2 regions of the Staphylococcus epidermidis genome follow, and region 2 is predicted to be linked to the other one. Evidence: a T-box and tRNA genes for the amino acid it is inferred to sense, from the RefSeq annotation. Region 2 holds a T-box; the other holds one or more tRNA genes.
What was found. A T-box is a leader RNA that pairs with one kind of tRNA and senses whether it is charged. The one in region 2 lies ahead of serS (serine--tRNA ligase), so its partner is inferred to be a tRNA-Ser.
Positions count from the first base shown of each region.

Region 1: it has a tRNA-Ser gene. The T-box ahead of serS (serine--tRNA ligase) is inferred to sense a tRNA for this amino acid. The anticodon was not compared.

Region 1 is NZ_AP019721.1:2,305,039-2,316,037, reverse strand. It holds gene gltB (glutamate synthase large subunit) at 1-2,638, shown strand, start outside; gene FNL83_RS11380 (glutamate synthase subunit beta) at 2,656-4,119, shown strand; tRNA gene FNL83_RS11375 (tRNA-Ser) at 4,182-4,274, shown strand; gene FNL83_RS11370 (LysR family transcriptional regulator) at 4,352-5,173, opposite strand; gene FNL83_RS11365 (YeiH family protein) at 5,288-6,283, shown strand; partial or broken gene FNL83_RS12265 (trehalose operon repressor) at 6,473-6,693, shown strand; RNA gene ffs (signal recognition particle sRNA large type) at 6,801-7,070, shown strand; gene FNL83_RS11350 (GNAT family N-acetyltransferase) at 7,441-7,971, shown strand; gene dnaX (DNA polymerase III subunit gamma/tau) at 8,038-9,744, shown strand; gene FNL83_RS11340 (YbaB/EbfC family nucleoid-associated protein) at 9,833-10,150, shown strand; gene recR (recombination mediator RecR) at 10,157-10,753, shown strand.
Region 2 is NZ_AP019721.1:2,663-13,661, reverse strand. It holds gene sph (sphingomyelin phosphodiesterase) at 1-553, shown strand, start outside; gene serS (serine--tRNA ligase) at 1,084-2,370, opposite strand; T-box leader at 2,458-2,673, opposite strand; gene FNL83_RS00035 (NAD(P)H-hydrate dehydratase) at 3,215-4,030, shown strand; gene gyrA (DNA gyrase subunit A) at 4,423-7,104, opposite strand; gene gyrB (DNA topoisomerase (ATP-hydrolyzing) subunit B) at 7,141-9,072, opposite strand; gene recF (DNA replication/repair protein RecF) at 9,083-10,198, opposite strand; gene yaaA (S4 domain-containing protein YaaA) at 10,195-10,431, opposite strand; gene dnaN (DNA polymerase III subunit beta) at 10,864-10,999, opposite strand, start outside.

The DNA of each region.
Region 1 (10,999 bases), 120 kb from region 2:
GCCAATTTTATTAGCGTTAAGTCACGTGCATCAATTATTAATTCGAGAAGGATTAAGAATGGAGACCAGCCTCATTGCGCAGTCCGGTGAAACACGAGAAGTTCATCACGTTGCATGTTTACTTGGTTATGGTGCAAACGCTGTAGTTCCATATTTAGCGCAACGAACGATTGAACAATTAACGCGTCAAGGTCAACTTTCAGGAACTGTCGCTGAAAATGTTGCTACGTATACCAATGTATTGTCAGAAGGCGTTATTAAAGTGATGGCTAAAATGGGCATTTCTACTGTACAAAGTTATCAAGGAGCACAGATATTTGAAGCGGTAGGTTTATCGAATAGCGTCATTGAAAAATATTTTACAGGTACACAGTCAAAATTATCTGGTATAAGTATTGAACAAATAGACAAAGAGAATAAAGCGAGACAAAGTGATGATTCTGATTATCTTGAATCCGGAAGTGTATTCCAATGGAGACAGCAAGGTCAGCATCATGCATTTAATCCTCGTACGATTTTTTTATTGCAGCATGCATGTAGAGAAAATGATTACGAGTTATTTAAAAAATTCTCCAAAACTGTAAATTTAAAACGTACGGATCATATTAGACATTTATTAGAATTCAAGACACGCCAATCTATTGATATTAGTCGTGTTGAACCAGCAAGTGAAATCGTAAAACGTTTTAATACAGGAGCAATGAGTTACGGCTCTATCTCAGCAGAGGCACATGAGACGTTGGCTCAAGCTATGAATCAAATTGGAGGTAAAAGTAATAGTGGAGAAGGTGGAGAAGATTCTTCACGTTACGAAATTCAAAAGGATGGAAGTAATAAGATAAGTGCGATTAAGCAAGTTGCATCAGGTCGTTTTGGGGTGACGAGTGATTACTTGCAACATGCAAAAGAAATTCAAATTAAAGTCGCACAAGGCGCTAAACCAGGGGAAGGTGGACAACTACCAGGTTCAAAAGTATATCCATGGATTGCTGAGACTAGAGGTTCGACACCAGGTATAGGATTAATTTCACCACCACCACACCATGATATTTATTCAATTGAGGACTTAGCACAGCTCATTCATGATTTAAAAAATGCAAATAGAAGAGCTGATATTGCAGTTAAGCTTGTATCAAAAACTGGCGTTGGAACTATAGCTTCAGGGGTAGCTAAAGCTTTCGCCGATAAAATTGTTATAAGTGGTTATGATGGAGGTACAGGTGCATCGCCTAAAACAAGTATTCAACATGCAGGTTTGCCATGGGAGATAGGCCTTGCCGAAACACATCAAACACTTAAATTAAATGATTTGCGTAGTCGCGTAAAATTAGAAACGGATGGTAAGTTACTGACGGGTAAAGATGTAGCTTATGCTTGTGCGCTTGGTGCAGAAGAATTTGGTTTCGCAACAGCACCACTTGTTGTTTTGGGGTGTATTATGATGAGGGTTTGTCATAACGATACGTGTCCAGTAGGGGTTGCAACACAAAACAAAGATTTAAGAGCTTTGTTTAGAGGTAAGGCACAGCATGTAGTTAACTTTATGTATTTTATAGCTGAAGAATTACGTGAAATTTTGGCTTCACTTGGTTTAGAAACAGTAGAAGAGTTAGTAGGAAGAACAGATCTTCTTCAACGTTCGACGCAATTGAAACCAAATAGTAAAGCAGCTTCGCTTCAAATAGAACGTTTAATAGAACAATTTGACGGGGTTAATACGAAAGAGATATCACAAAACCATCATCTTGATGAAGGATTCGATTTGAATTATCTGTACCCAGACGCACGCTATAGTATTGAAAACGGGCACTCTTTTACCGGAAATTATGTTGTTAATAATGAACAGCGAGATGTAGGTGTAATTACAGGTAGTGCGATAGCTAAACAATATGGAGAAGAAGGATTACCTGAAGATACGATACTTGCTTACACTGAAGGTCATGCAGGTCAAAGCTTAGCTGCATATGCACCACGCGGATTAACAATCCATCATACCGGTGATGCTAATGACTACGTAGGTAAAGGATTGTCCGGTGGAACTGTCATCGTAAATGCTCCAAATAGTCAACGTGAAAATGAAATTATAGCAGGAAATGTAAACTTTTACGGGGCTTCTAGAGGTAAAGCGTTTATCAATGGTAAAGCTGGTGAGCGTTTCTGTATCAGAAATAGTGGTGCAGATGTTGTAGTAGAAGGTATTGGTGATCATGGACTTGAATATATGACAGGGGGACATGTCATTATCTTAGGAGATGTTGGAAAGAACTTTGGCCAAGGCATGAGCGGGGGCGTAAGTTATATTTTCCCTTCTGACGTGGAGAAATTTAAAAAGGTTAATGCGCTTGAAACTTTAGAATTCAGTAGCATACGTTTTGATGAGGAAAAATCTCTTATCAAAGACATGCTTGAAGCACATTTTAAGCATACACGTAGTAACAAAGCACGCCAATTACTTGACCAATTTGACAATATTGAAAAGTTAGCAATTAAAGTTATTCCGAAAGATTACAAATTAATGATGCAAAAAATTGATTTGAAAAAACGTCAAATGGAACGTGAAGATGAAGCAACACTGGCAGCGTTTTATGATGACAGAGAAACAATTGAACAAGAGCTACAGCCAGCAGTCATTTATTAAAGAAGTGAGGGATTATCATGGGCGAATTTAAAGGATTTATGAAATATGATAAACAGTCGCTATCAGAATTGTCTTTGGTAGACCGTCTTTCGAATCATGAAGCGTTTCAACAACGCTTCACTAAAGAAGATGCTTCGATTCAGGGTGCGCGCTGTATGGATTGTGGAACACCTTTTTGTCAAACTGGGCAATCTTATGGAAGAGAAACAATAGGATGCCCTATTGGTAATTATATACCTGAGTGGAACGACTTAGTCTATCATCAAGATTTTAAAGCTGCTTACGAAAGATTGAGAGAGACGAATAATTTTCCTGAATTTACAGGAAGAGTTTGTCCTGCACCATGTGAGCAATCATGTGTTATGAAAATTAATAGAGAATCCGTGGCGATTAAAGGTATTGAACGTACAATTATTGATGAAGCATATGAGAATGAGTGGGTTCATCCCGCATATCCTGAAGATCATAAAGACCAACGAGTTGCTATCGTAGGTAGTGGTCCAGCGGGACTTACAGCAGCTGAAGAATTAAACTTTAAAGGCTATAAAGTTACTGTTTATGAAAAGGCGCATGAACCAGGCGGCTTGCTAATGTATGGTATACCAAATATGAAACTAGATAAAGACGTAATACGTCGACGTGTATCACTTATGAAAGATGCTGGGGTTTTATTTAAAACAGGCGTTGAAATTGGCGTCGATGTGAGCCGTGAAACACTTGAAGAAAATTATGATGCTATTATTTTATGCACAGGTGCTCAAAATGCGAGAGATTTACCATTGGAAGGACGAATGGGCTCTGGTATTCATTTTGCAATGGACTATCTTACTGAACAAACACAGTATCTAAATGGTGAGATTGAAAGTTTGAGCATTACTGCTAAAGATAAGAATGTAATTATTATAGGTGCTGGTGATACTGGTGCAGACTGTGTAGCGACAGCATTACGTGAAAACTGTAAATCTATTGTTCAATTTAATAAATATACGAAACAGCCTGAAGAGATTACTTTTGAAAGTAATACTTCCTGGCCATTAGCAATGCCTGTTTTCAAAATGGATTATGCGCATAAGGAATATGAAGCTAAATTTGGTCAAGAACCAAGAGCCTATGGTGTACAAACAATGCGCTATGATGTTGACGAGTTAGGAAATGTTAAAGGCTTATATACACAAATATTAAAAGAAACGCCTGATGGCATGGTGATGGAAGATGGACCAGAACGATTTTGGCCGGCTGATTTAGTCTTATTATCTATAGGGTTTGTTGGTACTGAAACCACTGTTCCGCATGCGTTTGATATACACACCGAGCGTAATAAAATTGTAGCTAATGATACAAATTATCAAACTAATCACGCTAAAATATTTGCTGCAGGAGATGCAAGACGAGGTCAGAGTTTGGTTGTTTGGGCAATAAAAGAAGGTCGTGAAGTAGCACATTCTGTTGATCAATACTTAAGTAAAGAAGTTCTAGTGTAAACTCAAGAATAATTATATTGACTTTTAATTAAAGTCATTATATTATTGTTATTGTGTTAATTGGAGGAATACCCAAGTCCGGCTGAAGGGATCGGTCTTGAAAACCGACAGGGCCTTAACGGGCCGCGGGGGTTCGAATCCCTCTTCCTCCGCCATTAGAATTTAAATTCCAAGACTAATAGATACCGAAGAGGCTGGGACATAATTCCTAGCCTCAGATTTTTTATATACTCTACTTCATAATCATTTCAATGACAGCTCTAATATTTTCACCTATATATTTATCAACATGTTGAGCAAGGTAATAGTGACGTTTCACATTTAAAGTTGTTATCATTAATTTTTCATAATCTTCTGGATGAAGTGCTGATTTTGAAATAATTGCAAACCCATTTCCAGCCTCTACCATTTGTTTAATAATCTTAATATTGTTAATTTCTATCAAATATGGATTTAATTTCAACTCAGAAAGACCTACTTCCTGATAAAACCTTGTTCCAGACCCTTTTTCTCTAACGAAACATATATCCATTCTAGGTTGAATCGATTTTTTGTAAATATACACCATTTCGTCTTCCATTATTTCCTTACATTTTATTGCATTGTCTTGAATTTCCTTTTCTACAATACCTATATCTACTCTGTTGTGTTTAATATCATTTATAACAGAATCTGAATTATTAACACGTAAATGAATATGTAACTTAGGGTATTGTTGCATAAGACTGGTAAGCTGTTCTGATAATAAATATTCACCATATGTATAACTGCTTCCAATTGTTAAGGTGCCTGAGATGATTTCAGATTCCGATGTTAAGTTTTGCCATAATTCTTGTTCAATACTTTCCCGTTGCAATGCGTATTGTAATAGCTTTTCGCCATCTCTAGTTAGTTTTAAATATGGAGATTTAAATTCAAATATTTTAACATTATATTTTAATTCTAAACGTTTAATATCACGACTCACAGAAGGCTGCGAAGTATATAAATTTTCTGCTGCTCTAGTAAAACTTTCTGTTTTCATTACTTCAATTAATACCTTATACGGATCCATGCATCATTCTCCTTTAATTCTAATATAACATTTTTGATATATATACTATACTTATTATTTATTTAACGCTATAACAATAACGTGCTAAGATTTCATATCGAGGTGAAAGTACATATGAAATCAATAACGCAGGCTTCATTTATGAAAGGTATTATGTTTACATTTACGATTGCAATAATCAGTTATATATTAGCTAAATTTCCTATTTTACATACGATTGGGGCGTTAGCTATTGCCATCATTTTTGCGATGATATACCGCCAAGTCATAGGTTATCCTGAGCATATTCGCCCAGGTATTACGTTTGCATCGAAACGTTTATTAAAATTTGCGATTATCTTATATGGGTTAAAATTAAATATGGGAGATATTCTAGGTAAAGGTTGGAAATTACTACTTATTGATATTATCGTAATTATCTTTTCAATAAGTTTAACTTTACTTTTGAATCAAATTATTAAAGGAAATAAAGATATCTCTATACTACTTGGTATTGGTACAGGAGTATGTGGAGCTGCAGCTATTGCAGCTACAGCACCAATCTTAAAATCTAAAGAAAAAGACATTGCAATAAGTGTAGGTATTATTGCACTAGTTGGAACTATATTTGCACTTATTTATACAGCTATCGAGGCTATTTTTAACATACCTACTATAACTTATGGTGCTTGGACAGGTATCAGTCTACATGAAATCGCTCAAGTCGTTTTAGCAGCAGGTATTGGCGGGTCGGAGGCAATGACATTTGCTTTACTTGGAAAATTAGGCCGTGTGTTTTTACTTATTCCATTAAGTATTGTCTTGATTTTGTATATGCGTTATAAGTCACACTCAAGTCAAGTACAACAAAAAATCGATATTCCTTACTTTCTAATTGGATTTATTATAATGGCTTGTATCAATACATTTGTTCCTATTCCTTCATTACTTATGAATATTATAAATGTTATTACAACGTTATGTATGTTAATGGCGATGGTTGCTCTAGGATTGAATATCGTTTTAAAAGAAGTTATTTCAAAAGCACTTAAACCATTCATTGTGATCTGTATAACTTCAATTTGTCTGTCTGGTGTGACTCTCTTAGTTACGTCTATAATGTTTAAATAAGGTGACATGTTATATGTTTATATTTAAAATAAAAAAGAGGCTAGAAATTATGTCCTAGCTTTTATGTTGTATTTGTAATTTATATATATGAATAAATTTTCAATGTAACTCATTGTGCAGAAAATTTAAATGCTTTTGGAAATAAAGAATTAATGACCGTAGGAGAAATGTCTTCAACGACAATTAATCATTGAAAAGGATTTGAAATTAGATATAAGTTATTCAAGTAAGTCTATTACTTTTAAAACTTTTCCATCTTTTAACTACGGAATTTTTGGTGATCATTTTACACCTTTTACAGCTACTGTCAGAAGTACTGTTTTTTAAAAGTTACCAGATGTTTTCAATATACTATTTCAAAACATTTAGCCACAGAATTTAAGTTCAAAGAATTTTCAAGACGACGATAATTACATTTTAATGAGGTTCAAAAAATCGTCGTGTTTGTCTTTTAAGTGAAGAAGATTAAATTTTTACGCTTGCAAAGAGAGGCAGAATTATAGTAATATAGTTCTTACCGTGCTAGGTGGGGAGGTAGCGGTTCCCTGTACTCGAAATCCGCTTTATGCGAGACTTAATTCCTTTGTTGAGGACGTATTTTTGTGAAGTCTGCCCGAAGCACGTAGTGTTTGAAGATTTCGGTCCTATGCAATATGAACCCATGAACCATGTCAGGTCCTGACGGAAGCAGCATTAAGTGGATCCTCATATGTGCCGTAGGGTAGCCGAGATTTAGCTGTCGACTTCGGTAACGTTTATGATATGCGTTCGATACAAAGGTGCATGGTTTTTTACTTTAGATTTAAGCAAATTTTTATATAGATAATAAAGATCTAGGTTATGAAACTTAGATGTATAGTCCGATGTGAAGTTATTTAAATTTCATTCAGGGCTATTTTTTTATTTACAATTAAACTAAATATAATAGCTATTGATTTCTATCTTAAGTTGGAGTAGTTACTACGAAACACTATAATTATTTATCTAAATATTCATTTCAATGTTTGATGTTAAGTGTGATGTTTTACTTCAAGTCATTTTTATTAAATGGATTAATAACGAATAATTTGTTAAAGTTATATCGTTGTAAAATGAAAACCTAGTTAATTAAAAAATTTACGTCGAAATATAGAATGGCTTATTAAAATGGAGGATACATGCATATTTATTTAAGTACTTTAACAGAGGTCGATTATGAAACGTCACTAAATAGTATAGAAAATAATTATAATCTAAATCCAGAATCCAGTTGGCAAGATCGAGCGCGCGTTAAAAATCTAAGAAAACTTGAAAGCTACAATTATGAATTAGAAGTTATAGCTAAGAATGAATTGAATGAAGTTATAGGTCACGTTGTGTTAGCAGAGGTTAAGTTGTCGTCTAAAAACAAAAAAGCGATAGCGTTAGCCATTGGTGCACTGTCAGTAGATAAATCTATTCGAAACCAAGGTTTAGGTCAAGCCCTGTTAAAAGCTGTAGAAGAACGTGCTAAAGAACAAGGCTATTGTGCTATTTTTGTAAATAATCATCCTCAGTACTTTGAGAAATCTGATTATGAAGCAGCCCATTTATATAATATACATATAGAAGAAAAACGAAATCATCAATCATTATTAGTAAAATTTCTAAAACCAGTTCAAAATGAATGGTCTGGAATGACGGTGTATTATCCGGAAGTACTGGATTGATTTTAATTGATAAGAAAATATAAGAGCGTGATATAATAATGAGTAATTGTTAATGGAGGTGCTACGGTGGATTACCAAGCTTTGTATCGTATGTATAGACCGCAAAGTTTTGATGATGTGGTTGGACAAACGCATGTAACTAAAACGCTGCGTAATGCAATTTCAAAAGGTAAACAATCCCATGCATATATTTTTAGTGGTCCGAGAGGTACGGGTAAAACTAGTATTGCAAAGGTTTTTGCCAAAGCTATTAATTGTCTTAATAGTGACGATGGTGAACCTTGTAATGAATGTGCGATTTGTAAAGGAATCACACAAGGTACGAATAACGATGTAATTGAAATTGATGCTGCAAGTAATAACGGTGTAGATGAAATAAGGAATATTAGAGATAAAGTTAAGTACGCACCTAGTGAATCTAAGTATAAAGTATATATTATTGATGAGGTTCATATGTTAACTACTGGTGCTTTCAATGCTTTGCTTAAAACATTAGAAGAACCACCAGCGCATGCTATATTTATCTTGGCAACAACAGAACCACATAAAATTCCACCCACTATTATTTCGAGAGCGCAACGATTTGACTTTAAAGCAATTAGCAGTGACCAAATTATAGATAGACTTAAGTATGTAGCTAATTCTCAATCTTTGGATTACGATGACGCAGCATTAGAATTTATTGCTAAAGCATCAGAAGGTGGTATGCGAGATGCATTAAGCATTATGGATCAAGCAATAGCGTTTGGAGACGAACGACTTACTTTACAAGATGCTTTAAATGTTACAGGTAGTGTTGATGAAGCGGCATTAAATGAGTTATTTAATGACATTGTAAAAAGTGATGTTAAAGCCGCATTTAATAGATATCATCATTTTATTTCAGAAGGTAAAGAAGTCAACAGACTCATTAATGATATGATTTACTTTGTTAGAGATACAATTATGAATAAAACGTCTAACGAATCCGTTCATTTTGAATCACTTATTCATTTCGACTTAGATATGTTATACAGGATGATAGATATCATCAATGATACACTAGTATCCATTAGGTTCAGTGTAAATCAAAGTGTTCATTTTGAAGTGTTGCTAGTTAAACTTGCAGAAATGATTAAGACACAGCCTCAAACTGTACAAAATGTAGCAACAGCATCGGTAGCTAATGAACCAGATAATGAGATGTTATTACAACGTTTAGAACAACTTGAAAATGAGCTTAAAACCTTAAAAGAACAAGGGATCAAAACTAATAAAGTTAGTCAACAACCTAAGAAACCAACACGTACGATTCAACGATCTAAAAATACGTTTTCTATGCAACAAATAGCGAAAGTATTAGACAAAGCAAACAAAGATGATATCAAATTGTTGAAGAACCATTGGCAAGAAGTGATTGATCATGCAAAAAGTAATGATAAAAAGTCTTTAGTAAGTTTGCTACTGAATTCAGAACCAGTAGCAGCTAGTGAAGATCATGTGTTAGTTAAATTTGATGAAGAAATTCATTGTGAAATAGTAAATAAAGATGATGAAAAGAGAAACAATATTGAAAGTGTAGTTTGTAATATAGTTAATAAAACTGTCAAAGTAGTTGGAGTGCCGGCTGACCAATGGCTGAGAGTGAGAGCAGAGTACTTACAAAATCGTAACACCAATGAAACACATCAAAGCGAAAAACAAAGCACACAACAGTCTCAACAAATAGATATTGCTCAAAAAGCTAAAGACTTATTTGGTGAGGAAACTGTACACTTAGTTGATGAAGACTGATACATGACAAGCGATATCTTGGTATGTATAATGTAATAAAAGCTAAATTTTTATAGAAATTGTTTACTATTAAGGAGGAAATGAAATTATGCGCGGTGGCGGAAATATGCAACAAATGATGAAACAAATGCAGAAAATGCAAAAGAAAATGGCTCAAGAACAAGAGAAATTAAAAGAAGAACGCGTTGCTGGAACAGCAGGCGGAGGTATGGTGACTGTTACTGTAACAGGTCATAAAGAAGTTGTGGATGTAGAAATTAAAGAAGAAGCTGTTGATCCAGAAGATATTGAGATGCTTCAAGATTTAGTATTGGCGGCTACAAATGAAGCGATGAATAAAGCAGATGAGTTAACACAACAACGTTTAGGTAAGCATACTCAAGGCTTAAACATCCCTGGAATGTGATGAAATATGCATTATCCAGAACCTATATCAAAGCTTATCGATAGTTTTATGAAACTGCCAGGCATTGGACCAAAGACGGCTCAACGTCTGGCTTTTCATACTTTAGATATGAAAGAAGACGATGTTGTTAAGTTTGCTAAAGCACTAGTTGATGTTAAAAGAGAACTTACCTATTGTAGTGTTTGTGGGCATATTACAGAAAATGATCCTTGTTATATATGTGAAGATAAACAGCGAGATCGTTCTGTCATATGTGTAGTTGAAGATGACAAGGATGTCATAGCAATGGAAAAAATGCGTGAATATAAAGGTTTATATCACGTGCTTCATGGTTCGATTTCACCAATGGATGGTATTGGGCCTGAAGACATCAATATACCTGCATTAGTTGAACGCCTCAAAAACGATGAGGTGAAAGAGCTTATATTAGCTATGAATCCTAACCTAGAAGGCGAGTCTACTGCAATGTATATATCTAGGTTGGTTAAACCAATTGGGATTAAAGTCACAAGACTGGCACAAGGTTTATCTGTAGGCGGCGATTTAGAATATGCTGATGAAGTGACTTTATCTAAAGCAATTGCAGGTAGAACGGAAATGTAATAATATCTACTATTTTAAAGTCTGGGATATAAGTCTATATTCTAGACTTTATTTACATTTAAATAGAAGAAGATTGAACACGCTTATATATGAATCTTCCCAACATAGAGAATTTCACTGAGAAATTCAACAGACAAAGCAAGTTGGGGTTCGGTAATGGATTGAAACAAAGAAGAATATGATAAGATTTCTGTTTCGCTTTTTAGAATTCAGACTTATTGAGTTCACGGAAAGGCTTTTATAATT
Region 2 (10,999 bases):
TTATAAAAAAGGTTGTGGGGCTGATATGGCAGGTAATAAAGGCTTTGCCTACATTAAAATTAATAAGAATGGCAAATACCACCATATTATCGGAACACATCTACAAGCTGAAGATCCAACATGCTTTAAAGGAAAAGATAAAGACATTAGACAGAGTCAAATGAGTGAAATTAAACAGTTTATAAAAGACAAGAATATCCCTAAAAATGAACCCGTCTATATCGGTGGTGACTTAAATGTCATTAAAGATTCAGATGAATATCAACAAATGGCAAATAACTTAAATGTTTCATTACCTACTCAATTCGATGGTAATGCATATAGTTGGGATACTAGCAGTAATAGTATTGCGAAATATAATTATCCTAAATTAGAACCTCAACACTTAGATTATATTTTATTAGATCGTGACCATGCACAACCAAGCTCATGGCATAATGATACACATAGAGTGAAGTCACCAGAATGGTCCGTGAAATCTTGGGGAAAAACATACAAATACAATGATTACTCAGATCATTACCCACTCTCAGGCTATGCATCAAATGAATAGGACGATTGATACATTTAATTATTAAATTTTAATATTTAGAATAGGAGCTATATGAAACATTGGCATTATACTTCGAATTTCATATAGCTTCTTTATGATATTATTTTATGGTTATATAAAAATAAACGTTGTTTGACAAACTAAGTTAAATATTTTGAATATGAATGATAACGTTTAAAAAATCAATTTCCACTATTTTATATTTTTACAGGCGTTATCTAAAAGATAAATACTTGCTATTTCATGTACTATTTTCATGATTTTATAACTCAATCTATGACAATAAATATTCACTATTTTTTAGACATTCGTTTGTGTGACGTCAGACAACCGTATCTATAAAATCGCTTTTATACCAGTATTTTAAATCGTGAAAATCATTTTAAACTATTTTAGACATCCATCCCTAATTGAATATAAAAATACCAATTTCGCCTTTATATATTAAAAAACTGTCGATAAGTTTATAGAATCTTATCGACAGTTAAATAACTTTTTAATATTGTAATCATCTAGTTAAGTTTATATGATTATTTGATTGGTTTTTCAATTTTAGTTTTGCCACCCATAAATGGTACTAATGCTTCAGGAATTGTTAATGTACCATCTTCGTTTTGATAGTTTTCAACGATGGCTGCAAATGTACGACCTACTGCTAAACCACTACCATTTAATGTGTGTACTAATTCTGGTTTAGAAGCAGCATCACGTTTGAATCTGATATTTGCGCGACGTGCTTGGAAATCAGTACAGTTAGAGCAAGAACTGATTTCTTTATAATCATTGTAACTTGGTAACCAAACTTCTAAATCATATGTTTTACTAGCACTGAAACCAATATCGCCAGTACATAAGATAACACGACGGTATGGTAAACCTAATTCTTCAAGAATAGCTTCAGCATTTTGTGTCATTTCTTCTAAAGCATTCCAAGAATCTTCAGGTTGTACAATACGAACCATTTCAACTTTATCAAATTGATGTAAACGAATTAACCCTCTAGTATCTCTACCAGCTGATCCTGCTTCACTACGGAAACATGCAGTTTGAGCTGTAAATAATTCAGGTAGTACACCTGGTTGAATAATTTCATCTCTATAGAAGTTTGTTAAAGGTACTTCTGCAGTTGGAATCGTATATAAGCCTTCTTTTTCAACTTTAAATAAATCTTCTTCAAATTTAGGTAATTGACCTGTTCCAAACATCGTATCAGCATTCACTAATTGAGGTGTCATCATTTCAGTATAACCATGTTGCGTTGTATGTTTTGTCAACATGTAATTCATTAAAGCACGTTCAAGTAATGCGCCATCTTTAGTTAAGTATACGAAACGAGCACCAGATACTTTAGCAGCACGTTCAAAGTCAGCCATTTTTAATTCTTCAACTAAATCCCAGTGCGCTTTTGGTTCAAATTCAAAATCACGTGGCGTACCCCATTTTTTAACTTCAACGTTTTCTTCATCAGAATCACCTTGAGGTACGTCTTCATTAATTAAGTTAGGAATACGAATTAAGATATCTCTAATTTTATTATCTACTTCATTAAGTTGATTATCGATATCTTTAATTTCATCACCTAAATGACGCATCTCAGCAATGACGTCATCAGCGTCTTCTTTATTACGTTTCTTTTGAGCTATTTCTTCGCTCACTTTATTTCTTTTCGCCTTCATCTCTTCAGTTTTACTGATTAATTCACGGCGTTGTTCATCTAATTCTAAAACTTGGTCGACAACTTTAGGATCGTCGCCTCTTAATTCAATTTTGCTCTTCACTTTCTCAGGTTCATTTCTAAATAAACGAATGTCTAACATGTAACCTTCATCCTTTCCCAAATAAAATATATTCAATTTTATGGATGACTTCGTGTGATAAAACAATAAAAAAAGACCACATCCCAGACAAGGGACGTGGTCTACGCGTTGCCACCCTATTTAACAATTTCAAGTAAATTAAAAGCATTTACCTCAAATTGCGCTTAACTAAAATAACGGTTATTACCGATTGTTCACATATAGTAGGTAGATTCACATGAATGTCGATTACTTGTTCTCACTTACCACAAGCTCTCTGAAATCGAACTATCTATGCTACTTGTCCTACGAACAATACTTTATTAACTTAATTTTAATATAGCAAAGTCATTATCACATTTCAAGTTATTTTAAATTTGCAACAATTACGTCATATTTAGATGAGCTTATATGCAACACTTTTTAAATAATTAGTGTCCCGCTTCTACAACTTGTTGAAACTAAATATTTTGTTCTGTGTAATAGTAGATACATTGTGACGATATACATACAAATTTTCTCGGATGAGAGGCGGGAGAATTTCAACATTATTATAATTAACTGCTTGTAATGTCACCTTACGTTCTATTTCCATTTAATATTTTTAATTAAATAAATAAAACTGCTACATTATGCTATCAGTCTACTAAAATAATGAATGATACATGACGATGTGAATAGAGTTTCATTTAACTATTGACGAATGTCAGATACAGGTATAGTATTCTTAATTGTATTTAGAAGAGATGATTTAAAATCACATGTAAACAATTGTTTGAAATAAATAAAAAGATTCGTGAAATAAAAGCAAACATAAGACTTACAACATTTTAAGAAATAACATGTTATGGGAGGTTATATCGTTATGAAAACGTTAGATTCTGTTAATATTCCTATAAGAAAAGACGAAACACATAAAGGTGACTATGGTAAAATTTTATTAATCGGTGGATCAGCCAATATGGGTGGCGCAATCATGCTTGCTGCACGCGCTTGCGTTTATAGTGGAAGTGGGCTCATTACTGTAGCAACACACCCAAATAATCATGCTGCGCTACATTCTCGTTGTCCTGAGGCGATGGTTATAGATATTAATGATACTAAAATGCTTACGAAAATGATTGAAGCAACTGATAGTATCCTTATCGGTCCAGGTCTTGGAGTAGATTTCAAAGGTAATAATGCCATCACGTTTTTACTTCAAAATATACAACCACATCAAAATTTAATTGTTGACGGAGATGCTATAACAATATTCAGTAAGTTAAAACCTCAAATTCCTACATGTCGTGTTATATTCACCCCACATCAAAAGGAATGGGAGCGTTTGAGCGGTATACCTATTGAAGAACAGACATATGAACGTAACCTTGAAGCGGTAGAACGTATTGGCGCGACAGTAGTATTAAAACAACATGGTACGGAAATCTATTTCTGCAATGATGATGTCTATAAATTACCTATTGGCACACCTGCTATGGCTACAGGTGGTATGGGTGATACACTTGCGGGCATGATTACAAGCTTCGTAGGCCAATTTGATAATTTTAAAGAAGCTGTTACAAGTGCAACTTACATGCATAGTTTTATCGGTGAAAAATTATCTGACACAATGTATGTTGTTCCACCTTCACGTCTAATTAGTGAAATACCGTATGTGATGAAACAACTTGAAGGTTAACAGATATCAGAATTAATTACTGTGTTTATCAGTAGTGGTAAATTGAGAAAGAACATTGTTGAAAGAGACAGTTATATTTTAGACACCCTCTATTGAAGGGGGTCTAAATGTATGGAAATGATTATTCATTTATCCTCAATGTATGGTGCTACAGAGGTTATAAAGGACAAATCAATTTAATATAAACAAGAAATTAAAAAATGCATGAGACATAGCTATGTCTCATGCATTTTAGCGTATTGGACGTCGATGACTGAGTTAGAAAATAACCTCATTACAACTCTAGTCCGACTTCCCTATATAAACTTTTGTTCATAAAATCTACAGATAGTTTAATTAAGAGTTACGGGCAGAACAACGAACCCTATGTTTCTGTCTTACTCCCTTTTTAATTATTCATCACTATCTTCTTCATTATCTGAAGCACTCTCGATATCTTCATTCACTCTATCCATAAAATCTTGTCTGATATCAATACGATCATCATTTTCAGGAGATTCTACAGATTCCATTTCTGCATCACCTTCTGTATGAATCGCATTGCCTGGTGTCTGATCATCCACTACCTCTTCTACATCTGCTGTTTCAGTAGTAGTAGATTGTTGCGCTTCATCTGCATTTTCCTCATTATCGTCTTCTTCGTTTACTTTAGCAACAGTAGAAACAAATTGACCATCTCCGAGTTTCATAAGGCGTACACCTTGTGCTGCACGTCCATTTTGAGAAATATCATGAACGTCAAGACGAATAATAACACCAGCGTTAGTTACAACCATTAAATCCTCTTCACCGGTTACAGTTGTGATACAAACGATGTTACCATTACGCTCGGTAATTGTCGCAGTTTTGATTCCTTTACCACCACGATTTGATAAACGATATTCGCTAACAGGTGTACGTTTACCGTAACCATTTTCAGTAACTACTAATACTTCATCTTCACTTTCTGAATCTGCAACATCAAGACCAACGACAGTATCCCCTTCACGTAGAGAAATACCTTTCACACCTGCTGCTGTACGGCCTAATGGGCGTAATGTAGATTCAGAAAATCTAATTAATGATGCATGTGCAGTTCCAATAAGAATATCTTCATTACCTGTTGTTAGACGTACTGCAATTAATTCATCATCTTCTTTAAAGTTAATTGCAATTTTACCGTTTTTGTTAATACGGGAGAAGTTACTTAATGATGAACGTTTAACGATACCTTGTTTTGTCGCGAATACGAGATAATCTTCTTCACTTTCAAGGTCTTTAACTGCAATCATCGTACTTATTGTTTCGTCATTTTCGAGTTCAATCGCATTAATAATAGGTATGCCTTTGGATTGACGTGACAACTCAGGAACTTCATAACCTTTGAGTTTATATACACGACCTTTATTCGTAAAGAACAGAACATGATCATGTGTACTCATTGTTACCAATTGACTAACGAAGTCCTCATCCAACGTGTTCATACCTTGTATGCCACGACCACCACGATTTTGAGAACGATATGTAGATACTGGTAAACGTTTAATATAGTTATTATGACTTAATGTAATAACAATTTGTTCTTCAGGGATTAAGTCTTCATCTTCAAGATCTTCTAGACCACCTAATTGAATTTCAGTGCGACGTTCATCGCCGAAACGTTCTTTAATTTCAGTCAATTCATCACGAACTAATTGTAATAGTACTTCTTCATCAGCTAAAATCTCTTCTAACTCTTTAATATATTCTAGAAGTTCATTATACTCAGATTCTATTTTATCTCTTTCTAATCCAGTTAAACGTCTTAAACGCATATCTAAAATTGCTTGAGCTTGACGTTCAGTTAGTTTAAAACGCTCTTGTAAACTTGCCATCGCAATTTTATCAGTGTCCGATTCACGAATTGTTGTGATAATTTCATCAATATGATCTAGTGCTATTCGTAAACCTTCTAGAATATGGGCACGGTCTCTTGCTTTTTTAAGATTATATTCAGTACGTCGTCTAACCACTGTTTTTTGGTGTTCTAAGTAATGGATAAGTGCTTCTTTTAAATTGATTAGTTTAGGTCTACCATTCACTAAAGCAATCATATTCACACCAAATGATGTTTGTAATGGAGTTTGTTTATATAAATTATTTAAAATAACACTCGCATTTGCATCTTTACGTACATCAATAACTACTCTTACACCTGTACGCAAACTTGTTTCATCACGTAAATCTGTAATACCGTCGATTTTCTTATCTCTAACTAACTCTGCGATTTTTTCAATCATACGCGCTTTATTGACTTGGAAAGGTATTTCCGTTACGACAATACGTTGACGGCCACCACCACGTTCTTCTATTTCAGCACGAGAACGCATTTGAATTGACCCACGACCTGTTTCATAAGCTCGACGAATACCACTTTTCCCTAGTACTAAACCGGCTGTAGGAAAATCAGGACCTTGGATGTCTTCCATCAGCTCATTAATTGTGATGTCTGGATTCTTACTTAAACTGAGCACACCATCAATAACTTCAGTTAAATTGTGGGGAGGAATATTTGTAGCCATACCTACGGCAATTCCTGCCGCACCATTTACTAGTAAGTTAGGGAAACGTGCAGGTAAGACTGACGGCTCTCTTTCATTACCATCATAGTTGTCAATAAAATCAATTGTGTCTTTGTTGATATCACGTAAAAGTTCTAATGTTATTTTAGTCATACGTGCTTCGGTATAACGCATTGCGGCTGCCCCGTCACCATCCATAGAGCCAAAGTTACCTTGACCATCTACAAGTGGATAACGATAACTAAAGTCTTGGGCCATTCTTACCATTGCTTCATAAATTGAAGAATCACCATGAGGGTGATATTTACCCATGACATCCCCGACTATACGTGCAGATTTCTTATAAGGTTTATCGGGCGTCATACCTTGTTCATTTAAACCATAAAGAATACGACGATGTACTGGCTTTAATCCGTCTCTAACATCAGGTAATGCACGAGAAACGATAACACTCATAGCATAGTCTAAGAATGATTCACGCATTTCACTGGTTATATTTCGTTCATTAATTCTTGATTGAGGTAATTCAGCCATCAAGAGATCCTCCTTCAAAAGTTCAGTTCATAGTGTCTAGAAATCTAGGTTGGCATAAACTGCATTGTCTTCGATAAATTGTCTGCGATTTTCTACTACATCGCCCATTAACATTTCAAATGTTTGGTCTGCATCAATTGCATCTTCAAGTCTCACTTGCAACATAGAGCGATGTTCAGGATTCATAGTCGTTTCCCATAATTGGTCTGCGTTCATTTCACCAAGACCTTTGTAACGTGCAATTGACCATTTTGGTGACGGGTTTAATTCTTGTTTCAACTTGTCTAGTTCTCTATCGTTAAATACATAATATTTTTGTTTTCCTTGTGTTAGTTTATATAAAGGCGGCTGAGCAATATAAACGTAGCCCGCTTCAATTAAAGGTCTCATGAAACGATAGAAGAATGTAAGTAATAACGTACGTATATGTGCACCATCAACATCGGCATCAGTCATGATTACGATTTTATGATAACGTGCTTTTGATATATCGAATTCTCCTCCAATACCCGTACCAAATGCAGTAATCATTTGACGAATTTCGTTATTGTTTAAGATACGATCTAAACGTGCTTTTTCCACATTCAAAATTTTACCTCTTAAAGGTAAAATGGCTTGTGTTCTTGAATCACGACCAGATTTAGTAGACCCCCCGGCAGAGTCACCTTCTACCAAGAAAATTTCACTTTCTTCAGGGTTCTTACTAGAACAATCTGCCAATTTACCTGGTAAGCTTGAAACGTCTAATGCTGATTTACGACGCGTAACTTCACGTGCTTTTTTGGCAGCCACACGTGCGCGTGAAGCCATAATACCCTTTTCAACAATAATGCGTCCTACAGATGGATTCTCATATAAGAAACGTTCAAAGTGTTCAGAAAATAATCTATCAACAACTTGACGTACTTCAGAGTTTCCTAATTTTGTTTTAGTTTGTCCTTCAAACTGAGGATCGCCATGTTTAATTGATACGACTGCTGTTAAACCTTCCCGTGTATCTTCACCTGAAAGTCTATCTTTATCCTCTTTAATAATCTTACTTTGCGTACCATAGCTATTTAAAACGCGTGTTAAAGCACGTTTAAAGCCATCTTCATGCGTACCACCCTCGTATGTATGAATATTATTCGCATACGTTAATAAGTTGGTTGCATATCCACTGTTATATTGAAGTGCAATTTCCACTTCAATATCGTCTTTAGACTGATGGATATATATAGGTTCATCGTGAAGAGGTTCTTTATTCTCATTTAATAAATCTACATAGGATTTAATCCCGCCTTCATAATGATATGAGTCTTCTCTAACTTCCTCTTCTCTTTCATCTTTTAAAGTAATTTGAATACCTTTATTTAAGAAAGCAAGCTCACGTATACGCTTTTGAAGTGTTTCATAGTTATAAACTGTTGTCTCTGTAAAGATTTCTTTATCGGCTTTGAATCGAATAGCTGTACCTGTTTTATCTGTATCGCCAATTTCTTTAAGATCAAATTGTGGCACACCTTGTTTATAGGCTTGATGATAAATCGTGCCATTACGATGTACATAAACTTCAAGATCTTGTGAGAGTGCATTAACAACTGAAGATCCAACACCGTGAAGACCGCCAGATACTTTGTATCCGCCACCTCCGAATTTACCTCCAGCGTGAAGTACAGTTAAGATAACTTCGACAGCAGGGCGTCCCATCTTTTCTTGAATATCAACAGGAATACCACGGCCATTGTCAGTAACTTTAATCCAATTGTCTTTCTCAATTACAACTTCAATATGACTAGCATAACCTGCTAATGCCTCGTCAATACTATTATCAACAATTTCCCATACTAAATGGTGCAACCCTCTTTCTGAAGTTGAACCAATATACATACCCGGTCTTTTACGAACCGCTTCGAGACCTTCTAAAACTTGTATCTGTCCAGCACCATAATTATCTGTGTTGTTTACATCTGACAATGTATTCACCATCACTTTCTCGTTACTTTAGTATTTCACCTTGACTAATACGGTATAACTTAGCGTTATTCATTATTTCATGATCTATTCCTTCAACTGACGTAGTTGTCACAAATGTTTGTACTTTATGTTGAATCGTACTTAACAAATGTGTTTGACGTGAATCATCAAGCTCACTCAAGACATCATCTAAAAGTAAGATTGGATATTCTCCTACTTCAATATTCATTAATTCAATTTCTGCCAACTTAATTGACAGCGCAGTGGTACGTTGCTGACCTTGTGAACCATACGTTTGAGCATCCATGCCATTTACATTGAAACTTAAGTCATCACGATGTGGGCCATAGAGACATACGCCTCGTTCTTTTTCTCTTTGTAAATTGTCATTTAACAATGCTAATACTTCTTCAATTAACTCAGATTGATTGGCTTCATAATTACTTAACTTCAAACTTGGAACATAATCGAGTGTCAGTGTCTCTCGATCATTTGTGATACCTGCATGAATGGGTTGTGCAAGTGTTTCTAATTCCTTTATAAAGTGCTCTCGACGTAACGTAACCTTCAGTGCATATTCAGCAAATTGTTGGTTTAAGACTTCTAACATTGTTGTATCTGTCTTCTGCCCAATTTGTAACTGTTTAAGGTAATTGTTCTTTTGCTTTAGAATACGCTGATATTGAGCTAAATCATTCAAATAGACAGCAGATATTTGTCCTAACTCCATATCTATGAATCGTCGACGTATTTGTGGTGAACCTTTAACGATATTTAAATCTTCAGGTGCAAATAAGACGACATTTAAATGTCCAATATATTGAGTTAGTCTGCTTTGCTCAAGATGATTTACTTTAACTTGCTTACCTTTTTTAGTTATAAACATCGTAAGCGGCATCGTACCATGTCTATAACTTAGCTCACCCTCTATTTTAGCATAATCAGACTTGAAACGTATGAGTTCCTTATCATTTGACGTACGATGACTTTTAGCAAGCGCTAAGGTATAAATTGATTCAAGTAAATTTGTCTTTCCTTGTGCGTTCTCACCAATAAGGATATTCACTTCGGGATGACAATCTAATGTCACCTGTTCATAGTTACGATAATTCTCTAATTGGAGTGTATTAAGTTTCATTGTTCACCTTGATGGATGATTAAAAAGGAACCCGTATCTTCAGGGATATCTGTAATATCAATGCGGTCGTTGTGTTCTAATTTTTTGCCACGTCTTGTTTCACGTTGTCCATTAATTAAAACCTCAAAATCCTGTAGAAACCATTTAGCTTGTCCACCTGATTCTATGATTCCTTCAGTTTTAAGAAATTGACCTAAAGTGATATTTCCTTCTACAACAACTTCTTGAACCAAAATTTCTCACTCCGTTTCTATATGTGTCATTAATATATTATACCGTTTTTTACTTTGAATTTCATTTAAAATAAAGAATGAAATCGTTTACTTTGATATATATTTTATTTTATCAAAAGCTGCTACAAATTTTATAATTTACTTACAATCATTTTAAAAACTTACACTGAATTTTAAATTTAAAGTGGTTTTTAGCACACTTTTTCCACAAGGGTAATTGAATACTCAAATATATTTATTATTGCTTTGAAAAGCGCTCAGTACATTTAAAATTAATTCTACATTCACGATAATTATCTCATTTGTCTATTTTAAGCTTTGAATGTTTGAAATGAGATTTGATATCAATATAAAAAAGCCTATGCAACAAATGCACAGGCTCCTTTGTATAAGAGATTTAGCAATCTAATCCGATTGTAACTTTAATTTTTATTAATATGTTCTAATAGGCAGAATTAATTGCGTTACAGAATCATCATCTTTTGGTTTTAAGATAAATGGTTTCATTGTACCAAAGAATTCTACTTCTACTTCATCATTATCAATGGCTTTTAAAGCATCCATCATG